3 regions of the Phytobacter palmae genome follow, and region 3 is predicted to be linked to each of the others. Evidence: predicted binding sites of a transcription regulator. Region 3 holds the regulator's gene; each other region holds the start of a gene.
The links. Region 3 encodes CRP, which controls carbon source genes, mostly activating them, when cyclic AMP is high. Its sites were predicted from a motif close to ATGTGANNNNNNTCACAT; they were not measured.
Positions count from the first base shown of each region.

Region 1: udp (uridine phosphorylase) is a predicted target of CRP. The motif match lies at 3,015-3,032, and genes of this name have one in related genera.
Region 2: AAIG39_RS24910 (maltoporin) is a predicted target of CRP. The motif match lies at 2,844-2,861, and genes of this name have one in related genera.

Region 1 covers NZ_JBCIVJ010000019.1:70,362-75,281, reverse strand. Annotated here, with positions in the region: gene ubiB (ubiquinone biosynthesis regulatory protein kinase UbiB) at 1-516, opposite strand, end outside; gene ubiJ (ubiquinone biosynthesis protein UbiJ) at 513-1,118, opposite strand; gene ubiE (bifunctional demethylmenaquinone methyltransferase/2-methoxy-6-polyprenyl-1,4-benzoquinol methylase UbiE) at 1,130-1,885, opposite strand; gene udp (uridine phosphorylase) at 2,130-2,891, opposite strand; gene AAIG39_RS20230 (dienelactone hydrolase family protein) at 3,147-3,959, shown strand; gene AAIG39_RS20225 (histidine phosphatase family protein) at 4,032-4,583, opposite strand; gene AAIG39_RS20220 (MBL fold metallo-hydrolase) at 4,574-4,920, opposite strand, start outside.
Region 2 covers NZ_JBCIVJ010000041.1:7,832-12,751, reverse strand. Annotated here, with positions in the region: gene AAIG39_RS24925 (PTS sugar transporter subunit IIC) at 1-1,000, opposite strand, end outside; gene AAIG39_RS24920 (PTS sugar transporter subunit IIB) at 1,011-1,325, opposite strand; gene AAIG39_RS24915 (PTS sugar transporter subunit IIC) at 1,505-2,779, shown strand; gene AAIG39_RS24910 (maltoporin) at 3,013-4,356, shown strand; gene AAIG39_RS24905 (CBM35 domain-containing protein) at 4,369-4,920, shown strand, end outside.
Region 3 covers NZ_JBCIVJ010000002.1:25,427-30,346, reverse strand. Annotated here, with positions in the region: gene argD (bifunctional acetylornithine/succinyldiaminopimelate transaminase) at 1-864, shown strand, start outside; gene AAIG39_RS02845 (YccS/YhfK family putative transporter) at 861-2,939, opposite strand; gene crp (cAMP-activated global transcriptional regulator CRP) at 2,993-3,625, opposite strand; gene AAIG39_RS02835 (OsmC family protein) at 3,935-4,339, shown strand; gene AAIG39_RS02830 (phosphoribulokinase) at 4,463-4,920, opposite strand, start outside.

The sequences.
Region 1 (4,920 bases), on a different contig from region 3:
ACGGTAAATCAATTTTAAGTCCGCTTTGATAATCGGCAGAATGTCCGGGCGGATAACTTTAATGACCACCTCTTTGCCGTTCTCTTTCAACCGCGCGGTATGAACCTGGGCAATGGAGGCGGATGCCAGCGGTTCAATCTCGAAATCATCAAACCATGCATCAACGGGCAGACCGCCCATCGCTTTTTCAATCTGTTGTTTGGCAAGAACGCCATCGAAAGGAGCCACTTTGTCCTGCAACATGGCCAGTTGATCGGCGATGTGCGGGGGGAAGAGGTCGCGTCGGGTAGAGAGCATTTGCCCGAATTTAATCCATACCGGACCTAACTCCTGTAGCGCCAGGCGTAAGCGTACCCCAAGCGCTTTCTCTTTATGCCGGTTGGGCATCCAGAAAAGCGTGCGTCGCCAGAGTCGCAGCGGCAACGTAATACGCATGACAGGGATAAGCTCATCAAGGCCGTAACTCAAAAAGGTCTGGATGATGAAATAGAGGCGCCGTATTTCTCCTGGCGTCATTTGCCCTCCAGTTTATCCAGGCGTTGGCTGAATGCCTCAACCGCACGTTCCATAGCGGCTGTTTCTTCCGCAAACCAGGCCACTTCCAGTGCCCCTGGAGCCAGACGCCATTCTTCGGTAATAACTTCTGCCACATAGCGCTGCTGGCGCTCAAAGCCATGGCGCACCAGAAACACGCCATTACGCAGCGCCTTGCCAATCCCCTCAGCAGCGACATCGCCGGTATAAGGGGCCAGCAGTTCCGCGACATCGAATTCGGCCAGGTCCATCAGCGCAACAAGATTTTGCACCACCTGGATATCGCCCTGCACTTCCAGTTCGCCCGAGCGAATCAGCGCAGTTAACTGCTTTCTGTCGCGCAGCCCGGGCAAAACGCGAAGCTGGGTAATTACCGTGCAATCAGCTTCGCCTTCCCATTCGCCCAGCACATCGACCTGGCGTTCACTAAAAGCCAGCACCAGCGGCGAAGCAAACTCTTTTAGCGCAATGCGCAACACTTTTCCCTGCAATCGCTGACGGGCAGGTTTAAGCGCCCGCTCGCGATAAAAAAAGGTATTCAGCACACGCTCAACACCCGCAGTCACCAGTGGCTTAAAAGGCATGTGAACTCCTGTCAGAACTTGTAGCCACGATGCAGCGCAACAATGCCTGCGGTCATGTTGTAGTAATCGACATTTTCAAACCCCGCGCTCTGCATCATCGCTTTCAGGGTTTCCTGATCCGGGTGCATGCGGATGGATTCCGCCAGATAGCGGTAACTTTCCGCATCGCTGGCTACCAGTTGCCCGATGCGCGGCAGCACATGGAACGAGTAGGCGTCATACACTTTGCTCAGCGGTTCAATAATCGGTTTGGAAAACTCCAGCACCAGCAGGCGTCCACCCGGTTTAAGAACGCGGTACATGGAACGCAGGGCGCTCTCTTTTTCAGTGACGTTACGCAAACCAAAAGAGATGGTGATGCAGTCAAAGGTGTTGTCCGGGAACGGCAACGCTTCGGCATTCGCCTGGACATATTCGACGTTGCCGATAACACCGATATTGCGCAGTTTTTCGCGGCCCATTTTGAGCATGGACTCGTTAATATCTGCCAGCACAACCTGACCTGTTTCGCCGACCAGACGAGAGAATTTAGCCGTCAGGTCGCCGGTTCCCCCGGCCAAATCGAGAACTTTTTGTCCGCGACGCACGCCGCTACAGTCGATCATAAAACGTTTCCACAAACGGTGAATGCCCATCGACATTAAGTCGTTCATGACATCATATTTTGCGGCCACCGAGTGGAACACATGTGCCACCATCTCGGCTTTTTGATCTTTGGCGACGGTCTGAAAACCAAAGTGCGTCGTCTCTTTTGAATCTTCCGCCATCTTAGTGCCTGCTATTGAAGAAAATGTTCGTGAAGTGTAACAGATTGGGCGAGATTGCCCTATGTTTCAACCTTCCGCTGAACAGTTCATTAAGCCCATGTTCGGAAAGTGTCGGGATTGAATCGGTTGTTTTTATTGTGAACTGCAAACGTGGCAGGCGGGCGAAATACGGATTAATCCCGCCTCTGGAAACAGCAGATAAACAAAAGGCCGGACATGCCGGCCTTCATACACAAGGAACCCTTTACAGCAGACGGCGCGCGGCTTCCACCACAATTTTCACCGCATGGCTTTCCGTTTGCTTCATGGTCTCAGCGTTTGGAATTTCCTGCTGAGTACGGTTGACGATAACGCCCGCCACCATCCCGGCACGCAGGCCCTGGCTGGAGCACATGGTCAGCAATGTTGCTGATTCCATTTCGTAGTTCATCACGCCCATTGACTGCCACTCTTCCATAGAACCTTTGAAACGGCTCACCACGCGACCAGAGAAGGTGTCATAACGTTCCTGGCCTGGATAGAAGGTATCCGATGAGGCGGTCACGCCGATATGGGTGGTTGCCCCAACCTCTTTCGCCGCAGCCACCAGCGCGGTGGTGCACTCGAAGTCAGCCACGGCCGGGTATTCCATCGGCGCAAAATGCAGGCTTGCACCGTCCAGACGTACGGAGGCGGTAGTCACCAGTACATCGCCAACGTTAATGTTTGGCTGAATAGCGCCTGTCGTACCGACACGCAGGAAAGTGCGGATACCCAGTTGGGCCAGTTCTTCCACAGCGATAGAGGTTGACGGGCCGCCGATACCGGTGGAGCAGACAATGACAGCTTTGCCATCCAGTTCAGCGCGCCAGGAGGTGAACTCGCGATGAGATGCCAGCTTAACCGGCTTATCCATCAGCGCGGCGATCTTTTCCACACGCTCTGGATCGCCCGGAACGATGGCAAGCGTAGCCCCTTGTAAATCGTTTTTGGTGAGGCCGAGATGAAAAACATCAGACTTGGACATAAAAACTCCTCTGTGATCAGGTTTAGTCAGAAGAAGCAAAACGGTACTTTACAGAAGGCATGCGCTTAATTTCGTGACTCAGATCGCCATGATGCAATTTGTTTGCATAACATTTCCATAAAATAGTGATAAACATCACATTAACACATTCAACCTTTTCGCCCTGCTCAAAAGATAGCCTTTTTCGTACAGGATGATTTGCGCTCTGTCGGACTATAGTTAGTGGAGCGCTAAATAAAGGGTATGGAGAACGCCATGACAACAAATACATTACCGGGCTTCGCACCGGCGGCATCACCTCACGCTTCAACCACACTACACACCCCGGAAGACGCCATCATCGCAGGCGAAACCACGATTCCAAGCCAGGGCGACAGCATGCCTGCCTACCATGCGCGGCCTAAAAATGCCTCAGATCCCCTGCCCGTTGTACTGGTGATTCAGGAAATCTTTGGCGTACATGAGCATATTCGCGACCTTTGCCGTCGCCTTGCCCTCGAAGGGTATCTGGCCGTGGCACCGGAACTCTATTTTCGTCAGGGCGATCCGAATGATTTCGCCGATATTCAGACCCTTTATGATGGACTGGTCATGAAGGTACCCGATGCGCAAGTGCTGGCCGACCTCGACCATGTTGCCAACTGGGCGGCACGTAACGGCGGTGATGCCCATCGCCTGCTGGCGACCGGTTTTTGCTGGGGGGGAAGGATTGCCTGGCTGTACGCGGCGCATAACCCGCAACTGAAGGCAGCGGTCGCCTGGTATGGAAAACTGGTGGGACAAAAATCACTGAATTCACCGAAACATCCGGTAGATATCGCCACCGACCTCAATGCGCCAGTGCTTGGTCTGTATGGCGCGCAGGATACCGGGATCTCTCTGGAGACTGTCGACATAATGCGTCAGGCGTTACGCGCCGCCAACGCGCACGCCGAGATCGTTGTTTACCCTGATGCCGGGCACGCGTTTAACGCCGATTATCGTCCAAGCTACCATGAAGAATCGGCCAAAGATGGCTGGCGCCGGATGCTGGAGTGGTTCGCCCGCTACGGCGGCGTATCACGCTAATACTGCCCATGCGGTGCGACACAGGAAAATATGGCCTGTGTTGCCCGCAGCACTTCTTGTATCTCGTGCCGCTTAATCGCGTTCCGCCAGTGGGACAATCTGCCACTCTTGTGGCGTTTCGCCGGGAGAGATCCACATAGGCACCGCGTTACCCACGCGATCGCCATAAGGCGTGCCGAAGGCGTGGTAACGGATCACCCGGTAAACACCGGAATGCGCCACAATCAACGGCGTGTCATATTTTTCCAGCAGGCTGTTAAGGGCATCCGTGACGCGGGTGCAAAACGTCTCCCAGCTTTCGCCGCCAGGAGGCGTGCTTTCATAGGGGGTCAGCTCGGCCAGCGGACGGTTTTCCAGCTCGCCCCAGTCGCGTTCACATAAATCCGGCATAACAACATGCTCCGCGCCAGGCAGTGCCAGTTCAAGGGTACGCTGAGCCCGCCTGAGCGAACTCACCGCCACCCCATTCCAGTCATAACGGCCCAGAATGGGTGCAGCGGAACGCGCCTGCTGCTCCCCTTCGTCGGTCAGCGGCACATCCGTACTCCCGCCAATCACTTTATCGCGGTTAAGCGGCGTCTCGCCGTGGCGAACGAAAACAAAGGGTTTGCATATCAGTGGCATAGTTCCACCCCCAAAATATTCTGTGTAACGATGTGACATCCAGGTGCGAACTGCCAGTGCTGAATGTCCTCTACATGAGTAAACATCGGCACCAGCCTGCTGCACTTTAGCATCGACACTAACAACATTAAGGTATTGAGAGTTGGATGCACATTCCAGCGACAAAAATCCACATCACCGGCCAGCCATTGTTGATGATTAAGGCGATTCATATGACCCGTAAACAGCGTTCGGTGATGGAAATCTTTGCGTCGACGCAGTTCGCCCGCCATCCCACTTTGCCCATCAGGATCTGCTGCCAGTATCAGCGATGACTGAGCGGAAAACGCCGGAAGCG
Region 2 (4,920 bases), on a different contig from region 3:
ACAGAATGGGTTCATTGATGTTAAACATGCCTGGAACGATACCCATGCGGCCAATAGTGCGCAGGTGCACGGCTTTGCTGCGAATTAACAGCAGCGCCAGCGGTAAGGTTGAACCCACGCCGCCGATCAGCAGATAGTGATCCCAAAAACCCTGCACATAAATGTGGGGAATGGCGGTGCCTGCGGCAATGGCCGCCTGGTTGACGGACAGGTTCGCCATCCAGAAAGGGTTCATAATGCCGGTGACGATCAGCGCGCCATGGATCCCGGCAAACCACAGGATCTGGCACACCAGTACAGAGAGCAGAATGGCCGGTAAGGTGTCCGACGCGGCGACCAGCGGTTTAACCAGCGACATGATCGCTTCCGGGATAATCATGCCAAATTGGGCTTCAATAACCAGATTCAGCGGATGCAGCGTCAGCACCACGGCAAGAACCGGGATGAGAATTTCGAACGAACGTGCCACCCCGGTCGGGACTTCAGGCGGCAGGCGGATGGTGATGTTGTTACGACGCAGAAATGCGTACAGCTCCGTGGTATAGATGGCGACCAGCAGGGCGGTGAAAATCCCCTGGCCGGAGAAATACGCCGTCGAAATTTGCCCATCTTTAAGCGGCGCGGCGATAAGCAAAAAGCCCATCAGCGAGAGCATACCTGACGTCAGTGGATCCAGTTCATGATGGCGGGCGAGACTGGCGGCAACCCCGACGGAAATAAATATCGTCATGATGCCCATGCTGAAATAGTACGGCAGCATCAGGTTGGCGCGATGATCGAGCGAGAATTGCAGCCAGGCACGCGCGAATCCCCAGGTGGTGTCGGGGGAAAAGGGCGGAAAAATAAACACCAGCATAAAAGAGCCGACAATCATAAACGGCAGCGCAAGGATAAAACCGTCACGAATAGAGGTAACGTATTTTTGCTGGCCGACGGCGCCGGCCAGCGGCGTGATTTTTTGCTCAATCACCGCGATTAATTTCGAGTACAGAGAACTCATGGCGTGTCCCTTATTTTTTATTGTCGATTAATGAAAGGGCAAAATCTAAAACTGCTGCGCCCTTCTGCATCCCGTAATCCATCATGTTGATGGGCTCAACGCGAATACCGTAGGCATTCGCTTTGTGTTGTAGATCCTTCTGCATGTACTTCACCTGGGGGCCAAGAAGAACGACCTCGTAATGCCCCACTTGTTGTTCGAATTCCGCGACACCAAAGGCTTTGATATCAACGTCCAGACCGCGCTTTTCCGCCTCTTCCACCATTTTTTTCACCAGCAAGCTGGTCGACATGCCAGCGGAACAACAAAGCATGATTTTTTTCATGAAAAGACTCCTGACTGTGTGACGAGAATGGGCGCACTATAGACTTTGTGGATTAAAAACGGAAAGCGCTTTCCGTAGATGGATGCATTAAATGTGAGCACGATCACCAGTTTGAGACTTTCACTTTGGATCGATGTAAGCGATGATCCCGCGACTTCGTGGCTTAAATAGGTTCCATCATGAACATTCAGTTTATGAATGTTGTTGTTGTGCTGATCGAGCAACGTATTACCCCTTTTGCCAATATGCTCACCCGCAGCCAGCACATCACCGCAATGCGCGACAGTTTTGCGCTGGCAATGCCTTTTGTTATCGTCGGTAGCCTGATGGTGCCGTTGATCTTTCCGCCTGTTTCCATTAACCCTTTCTCGTGGTTTGGCGGTTACTACCAGTTTGTTCGCCCGATGCTTTTACCCACCTTTGAACTGACGATTGGTCTGGTGGCGCTAATCATTGCCTTTGGGGCCAGCGCCAGTCTTGCCAAGCAATACCAGTTGCCGGAAAGGTTATCGGGCCTGACAGGGTGCATAAGTTTTCTGCTCTTTATTGGCTTTAAAACCACAGATGGGAGCAATGTTTATTTAGGAGGGTTAGGGATATTTAGCGCGTTGATATCAAGCTTTTATAGTATTGAAGTTATTAGATTTTTTTACAATAAAGGCTGGTGTATACGCCTGCCGGATGAGGTGCCGGTGATGACGCGCAATGGTTTCCAGCTCCTGGTGCCGTTGCTGGTGGTGATGCTGTCTGTCACGGCGGTAAATATGACGTTAAAGCTGACCACTGGCATGATCCTGCCGGGTCTGATAAGCGAAGCCTTTCGCCCGTTAATTATCGCCTCTGATACGCTGACAGCTATTCTTATCTCTTTGATTATTTGCAATTTATTATGGTTTGTCGGCATCCACGGCGCCTTAATTGTGACCGGCATTATGAATCCCTTCTGGATGACTTATCTGTTTGAAAACCAGCAGGCGCTGGCAAGCGGGCAGGCACAGCTTCCCCATATTTATCTGCAGGGTTTCTGGGATTTCTATCTGCTGATTGGCGGAATAGGCTCTACCTTACCACTGATCTTTATGGCGCTACGCAGCCGTTCCCGGCAATTGAAAAGCGTCGGGAAACTTGGCTTTATTCCCTCGCTGTTTAATATCAACGAACCTATTCTGTTTGGCTTTCCGGTTATCCTTAACCCCATATTTTTAATCCCTTTTATTTTCGTTCCTGTCATTAATGCCTGTATTGCCTGGTATCTCACACACCTTGGCGTACTGGACCGCGCCGTGGCGATGTTACCATGGTCGATGCCATCGCCGCTCGGCGCTGCCTGGTCAGCAAACGGCAGTTGGAAAAACATGTTTATGTGCCTGTTTGCGCTGTTCAACTCCTGGATGATCTACCGGCCATTCTTTAGGGTGTATGAACGCCAGTTGTTGGATGCAGAGAGTAAGTAAACCTGCCGCCGTTTCCCGGCCAGCGCGATGACCGCGCTGGCTTTTTTATGACCCACACCCATTTATGTGATTTTCATCACGTTATCATTGCCATTATTCTCGATTTTGTGATTTGATCCGGCAATTATGGAAAGCGCTTTCCATATTCGGATGTACTTTTCATTTTTTGATCCGTAAATTTCCCTTCGCGCCAATAAGACGCTCTTTCACTCAGAAAAAGAAAAAGGAAAATCATGAACAGGTTGAACCGATTAATACCTCTGGCCTTACTCATTAACGCTGCACTCTGCGCGAACGCCCAGGCCGAGGAGGTTAAGGCATATGACTTCACGCTTCATGGCTATATCCGTTCCGGCATTCTGGCGAATTCCGATGGCAACCGCGTCGACTCCGTAGGATTGATGCCCGATGGGAAATGGCGTCTGGGGAACGAAGAAGACACTAAAATCGAATTAATTCCACAGGTTACGCTGAAATCAACATCAGGCGCGGTGGCAAAAATTCAGGCCAATATTACCCATCAGAGCAAATGTACCGCTGACTGGAACTGCCGGGACGATGATGGCCATGACGCGCAATTCCGCGAAGGGTTTGTTGAATTAAGCAATCTCGACTTCGCGCCGGGTATCACCTTCTGGGGCGGCAAGCGCTACAGCAGTTCCAATACCTCAAGTCATCAGTACGACTGGGAATACATTCAGTACAACGGTACCGGTGGCGGTTTCGATCGTATGGATCTCGGTTTTGCGAGCCTGGATGCTGGTGTCTACGCCTTCTCTCCGACCGATGAAACCAAAGCCTATCCTGTTGATAAGGGCGACCAGGGGTATCCGGATGACTATTCCCTCAACGTGTGGTTGAAGAAAATCGGCGGCACCGGTCTGGATCTTGAATTCGTCGGTCATCACATGAACCGCAATGAAAACCATCCAACGTCTGCTGAAAAAGGCTATGGCATCACCGGGGTTTACAATTTTGATGGTTTTTGGGGGCTGACCGGCGGCTATTCAAAACTGGTTATGCAGTATGGACGTGGGCTGGGGGCGGGGGATTCGCTGGGTAAAAATGGCTGGGGTTGGGCCAACCTGGACGATACCCAGTCGTGGCGTGTGCTGCTGGATAGCATGGCCTCAGTGAATAACGTTGATATCTCGACCTTCGCCTATTACCAGAAGGATAAAAATTACCGCTGGTGGAGCAGCGATGCCGACGGCTGGGGCCGCACTCGCTGGGTTGCCGGGGTTCGTCCGTATCACCAGATAACCAAGAATTTCGCCATGCAGTATGAAGTGGGCTACGAGTATCTGGATGATGAAAACTACAAAGGCGTGAATGGCAAAGGCAAAGGGGGGCTGACGAAAGTGACCGTCGCACCAACCCTGACGTTCGACTCGGGTTACTGGAGTCGCCCGCAGTTGCGCTTCTTTGTAACGTACGCCAAATGGGATAAAGGCGTATCTGATGCCCTGGACGGCAACTATGACTGGAGTACCAATACCATCTCCGCCGGGGGGTACAGCCGCAGCGGCAGTACGGACACCGTAAACTTTGGCGTCCAGGCGGAAGTGTGGTTCTAAGGAGAGATGAACATGTCTAAACCTTTACGTAAATGGCTGCTGGTGTCGATGCTTTCGGTGTTGGGAAGCGCAGGGGCCATGGCCGCAGAACAGTCACATTTCGAAAACTTTATCACGCGTGATGGCGCGCAGTTGAAAGACGGCAACAGCATCTTTCGCTTTGCCGGTATCCACGCGCCGGAGTTGCATCGCATTGAGGATGACGCGCGTGGAGTTTGCAAAGCCGATCCACGCGGTTGGGGGCAGTACTTCAAATGGCCAACGGCAGAAGAACAGGAAAACTGGATCCGCGCGATGGTGCAAACCGGCGCCAAAGCGCAGCGTGTCTATGTGCTCTCTGTTCAACAGGAAAACGATGTAGCATGCGGGCGCGCAACGCATATTCTCGCGCCTGAAACGCCGGATGGGATGCCGCGTCTGAATGAAGAGGCGATGAAAGTTTACGACAACATGATTGCGCAAGCCGATAAACAAAGACTGCGTTTAATCCTGCCCTTTATCGATCACTGGTGGTGGTGGGGCGGCCGTGAACAACTGGCCGCGTTCTATCATGAAAAACCCGAG
Region 3 (4,920 bases):
CGTTATTATGCATCTACCCGCCATAGTCCCAATAAAACCAAAATCATCGCTTTCCACAATGCGTTTCATGGCCGTTCGTTGTTCACTGTGACCGTCGGCGGTCAGCCGAAATATTCCGACGGCTTTGGTCCGAAACCAGCGGATATCGTTCACGTGCCCTATAACGACCTGCATGCGGTGAAAGCGGTCATGGACGATCATACCTGCGCGGTAGTGGTTGAACCGATTCAGGGCGAAGGCGGAGTGACGGCGGCAACGCCTGAATTTTTACAGGGATTGCGTGACCTGTGTGATGAACACAACGCGCTGCTGGTATTTGATGAAGTGCAGTGTGGGATGGGACGCAGCGGCGATTTGTTCGCATATATGCACTATGGTGTGACCCCGGATATCCTGACCAGCGCCAAAGCGCTCGGCGGTGGTTTCCCGGTAAGCGCCATGCTCACCACCCAGGAGATCGCCAGCGTATTTCATCCTGGCTCCCACGGCTCAACCTATGGCGGTAACCCGCTGGCCTGTGCCGTTGCCGGTGTGGCATTCGACATTATTAATACGCCAGAAGTATTAAATGGCGTAAATGAGAAACGCGAACTGTTTGTTAAACATCTGCAAGACATCAACGCGAAGTATGATCTGTTCAGCGAAATTCGCGGCATGGGGCTGTTGATCGGTGCGGAGCTGAAACCGCAGTACAAAGGCCGTGCGCGTGATTTCCTCTACGCTTCGGCGGATGAAGGGCTAATGGTACTCAACGCCGGTCCTGATGTGATGCGTTTTGCGCCGTCGCTTATCATTGAAGAAAACGATATCGAAGAAGGGATGCTGCGCTTCGCGAAAGCAGTAGCCAAAGTCATTAACGCTTAAGACCGCAAGCGGCGATTTAACCAGATGCCGTGATGTGGACGCTGACGCCATGCCACCGACGAGATGGTGTGCATGGTGTTCAGATGCCCCAGGATCCGCTGCAGATGTTGTTCCAGCGTACTCATTGGGCCATACGTCATACTCTCCGGCGCTTCCAGAATATTCACATCCCCTGAACTTCCCGGACTATCATACTCCAGCCGCTGTTGACAGCGCTGCAGGGCAATTTCGCATGATTGCAGGTATCGCTGTGCCAGTTCCGGGGTGAGCATGGTATGTTCCCGCGCCAGCGTCGTCATTGCATTAATATGTTCGACAATAAACTGGCTGTGCGTGACCCACAGCTTCATTTCTGCCAGATAACGCGTATCAAAGCCAGGCTCCTGCATGGCCTGATTGAGCGAGTTAAACAGCGCATTGTGTGCCTGGTTTACCCGCATGCGCTGCCAGGCCAACGGAGTAACCTGCGGATCATCGCTCAGGATCAGCCGAATGGCATCCTGGTAAGTTTCCAGCGCGTCGTGGGCATTTTTTCGCAGCAGCCCGCTCTGCCATTGAGGCCATAGCCAAACCATGCCGCCAAAAGCGATCAGGCAGCCGATCAACGTGTCGATAAGACGGGCAACAATAAACTGGTCACCATTGAGTGTGAGTAACTGGAGCGTGTATACCGCGGTAAGGGTAAAGCCCACCATCGCCCAGCCGTAGCTTTTGCGGATAATCAGATAACTCACCAGCGTCACGATCAGCATCGCGGTCAGCGTGAAGCCTTCCGGTACGTGGTAGTGCAGCGTCGCGCCGGCAATGATCAATCCGGCCATGGTGCCTGCCGCCCGGTGCAGAATGCGTACGCGCGTTGCGCCATAACCGTTTTGCGTAACAAACATCACCGTCATCATTATCCAGTAGGGTTTTGGAAGATGCAGCGCACTGCCCATCAGGCTGGCAATACTGAGCATGACGCTAATTCGTGCCGAATTACGTAAGGCTGAGGATTTGAACGACAGATAGCTTTTGAGTGCCGGGAGCAGGGGCAAGCGACGCTGCTTCTCTTCCATCAGGTCTCGCACATACAGTGGACGCTGGGTACGCAGAACTCGGGCTATCTGGCTGAAATGCCAGGCGCAAAAATGGCCGACCGGATTATCCGGGTGCTGGCGGGCAATTTTCTCGAGTGCGCCAATCTGTTTATCCATATTGAAGCGTTTGGGATAGCGGTGATAAAGAATATCATCGGCGATCACACGTAACCGCGCGGCCACGGTTTGCGCATTCCAGCGGATAACCTCTTCGGCATGGCTGCGTTCAACCAGCTCCTGTACTTCCTGCGGTTGGTGCAGACTAACGGCAATATGTTCCTGTAAGTCGAGAGCTACCTGGAAAACGCGGCGTAACCGCTTGTAGTCGTTGTTATTATTCGCCGCCAGCATATGCAGCTGTTGGTAACACTGGCTGATCATATCCACCGCTTTTTGCTGGCGCGCCAGTAGTGGCGGAAGGGCTTTTTCGGGATCGACATGCTGCGTCAGCAAACTGTATTTTGCTTCGCAATAGTCCGCCAGCTGGCGATACAGCAGACTCAATGATTCACGTAGCGGTTGCTCCCGCCACAGCCAGAACCAGAAGGCGTTAAACGCGCCGTACCACAGTGTCCCCAGACCATAAATCAGTAACGGTTCCCAGATGGGCATGCTACCGGCGAGGCTGAGCGTAAAGATGGCGGCAATGATCGAGGCGGGGAGCAGGCGCCCGTGCAATGCGCTGATTTCTGCCGTGACGCCGAGGACCAGCGTTAATCCGGTCAGGATCAGCGGTAGCGGAACATTTTGCGTCAGTAATAACTGTACCGTGAGGCTACTGCCAGCGAAGAGAGTGCCGCCGATGAAGACACGTTTGAAGAAACGTTTATGCAGCGTATCCAGACCGGCAATATTGCAGCAGGCAGGAACAAGGGAAAACAACAAACCGAGATCGAGACGGCCCGCGATGAGACCCACGGTCACAGGGAGGCATAACACCAGCGTTTGTCGCAGTGCATAGTTGATTTCGGGGTGATAAATCAGCCTGCGCCACATGGAAAAGAGAGACAAAAACGGCGCATCGTTAAGGGCGACGCGCCGCTTGAGAATTAACGTGTACCGTACACGACGATGGTTTTACCGTGCGCGGAGATCAGGTTTTGATCTTCCAGCATTTTCAGGATACGACCGACAGTTTCGCGGGAGCAGCCAACGATCTGACCAATTTCCTGACGGGTAATTTTAATTTGCATACCGTCCGGGTGGGTCATTGCATCCGGCTGTTTCGCCAGATTCAGCAGCGTCTGTGCGATACGGCCTGTCACATCAAGGAAGGCGAGGTTGCCGACTTTTTCTGAGGTGACCTGCAGACGACGCGCCATCTGAGAAGACAAACGCATCAGGATATCCGGGTTCACCTGAATTAATTGACGGAATTTTTTATAGGAGATTTCGGCCACTTCACAAGCGGTTTTGGCGCGTACCCATGCACTGCGCTCCTGACCCTCTTCGAACAGACCCAGTTCACCGATAAAATCTCCCTGGTTAAGGTAAGAGAGGATCATCTCTTTACCTTCTTCATCCTTGATTAGCACAGCCACTGAGCCTTTGACGATGTAATACAACGTTTCCGCTTTTTCACCCTGGTGAATCAGCGTGCTCTTCGATGGGTACTTATGAATGTGGCAATGAGACAAGAACCATTCGAGAGTCGGGTCTGTTTGCGGTTTGCCAAGCACCATGCGCGGTTATCCTCTGTTATAAGCTGGCTCCAGACGCTGGATTCACATATCGCGTCCGGGGTTGCAATCTATCTTCCCCATACCTGGGAAGTGGACCGTCAGACATGCCTGCGGCCTGTAATATGTGATGTCCTCTGCATACATACATAACATCAATGTATCACTGTAGCATCCCGATTGTTTTAGCATAGCTTTTGTCGCCTGTCTCCTGGTGTCTCGCTTCAGCTTGACGCAGGTCGCCTTCCGTTGCGAGTTTTCTTATGTACGCGTAATCTGTAAAGAAAACTGTAACTCCGGAGTGAATTAAAAATGCAAGCTCGAGTGAAATGGGTAGAAGGTTTAACGTTCCTTGGCGAGTCTGCGTCCGGGCACCAGATCCTGATGGATGGTAACTCAGGCGACAAAGCCCCAAGCCCGATGGAAATGGTGCTGATGGCAGCAGGAGGATGCAGCGCTATCGATGTTGTATCTATTCTGCAAAAAGGCCGCCACGATGTGAAAGATTGCGAAGTGAAGCTGACCTCAGAGCGTCGTGAAGAGGCTCCGCGTCTGTTTACGCATATCAACTTGCACTTCATCGTGACCGGCAAGGAGCTGAAAGAGGCGGCGGTATCGCGTGCGGTGGATCTCTCTGCCGAGAAATATTGCTCCGTCGCGTTAATGCTGGAGAAGGCGGTGAAAATCACGCATTCGTATGAAGTGATTGAGGCCTGAGAACCGCTTTCAAAGGCTAAGCAGGTAAGTCGGATAAGCGTAGCGCATTCGACCTTTTCCCCGGTGGCGCTACGCTTTCCGGGGCTACACCTGGCGGGGGAAGATATTGTGTCCGCCGCAAGGCTACTGAATTTTCTTCCCTTCCATCAACCGCTGTACCAGCGGGGTCATGATGAGCTCCATCGCCAGTCCCATTTTCCCACCCGGCACCACAAGCGTATTCATGTGCGAAATGAACGAACCCTGCAGCATCGCCAGCAGCCAGGGATAGTCGATCCCTTCAAGGTTACGGAAATGAATGACGACCAGACTTTCATCCAGCGAGGGGATGACCTTCGCCGCGAACGGATTGGAAGTATCAACGGTCGGCACGCGCTGGAAGTTAATATGGGTTCGGGAGAACTGGGGGGTAATGAAGTTAATGTAGTCTTCCATCGAGCGTACCACCGAGTCCATCACCGCTTCACGGGAATGTCCACGCTCACCGGTATCACGCACCAGCTTTTGAATCCATTCAAGGTTAACTATCGGAACCACGCCCACCAGCAGATCGACATGGCAGGCGACATCATGCTGTGGCG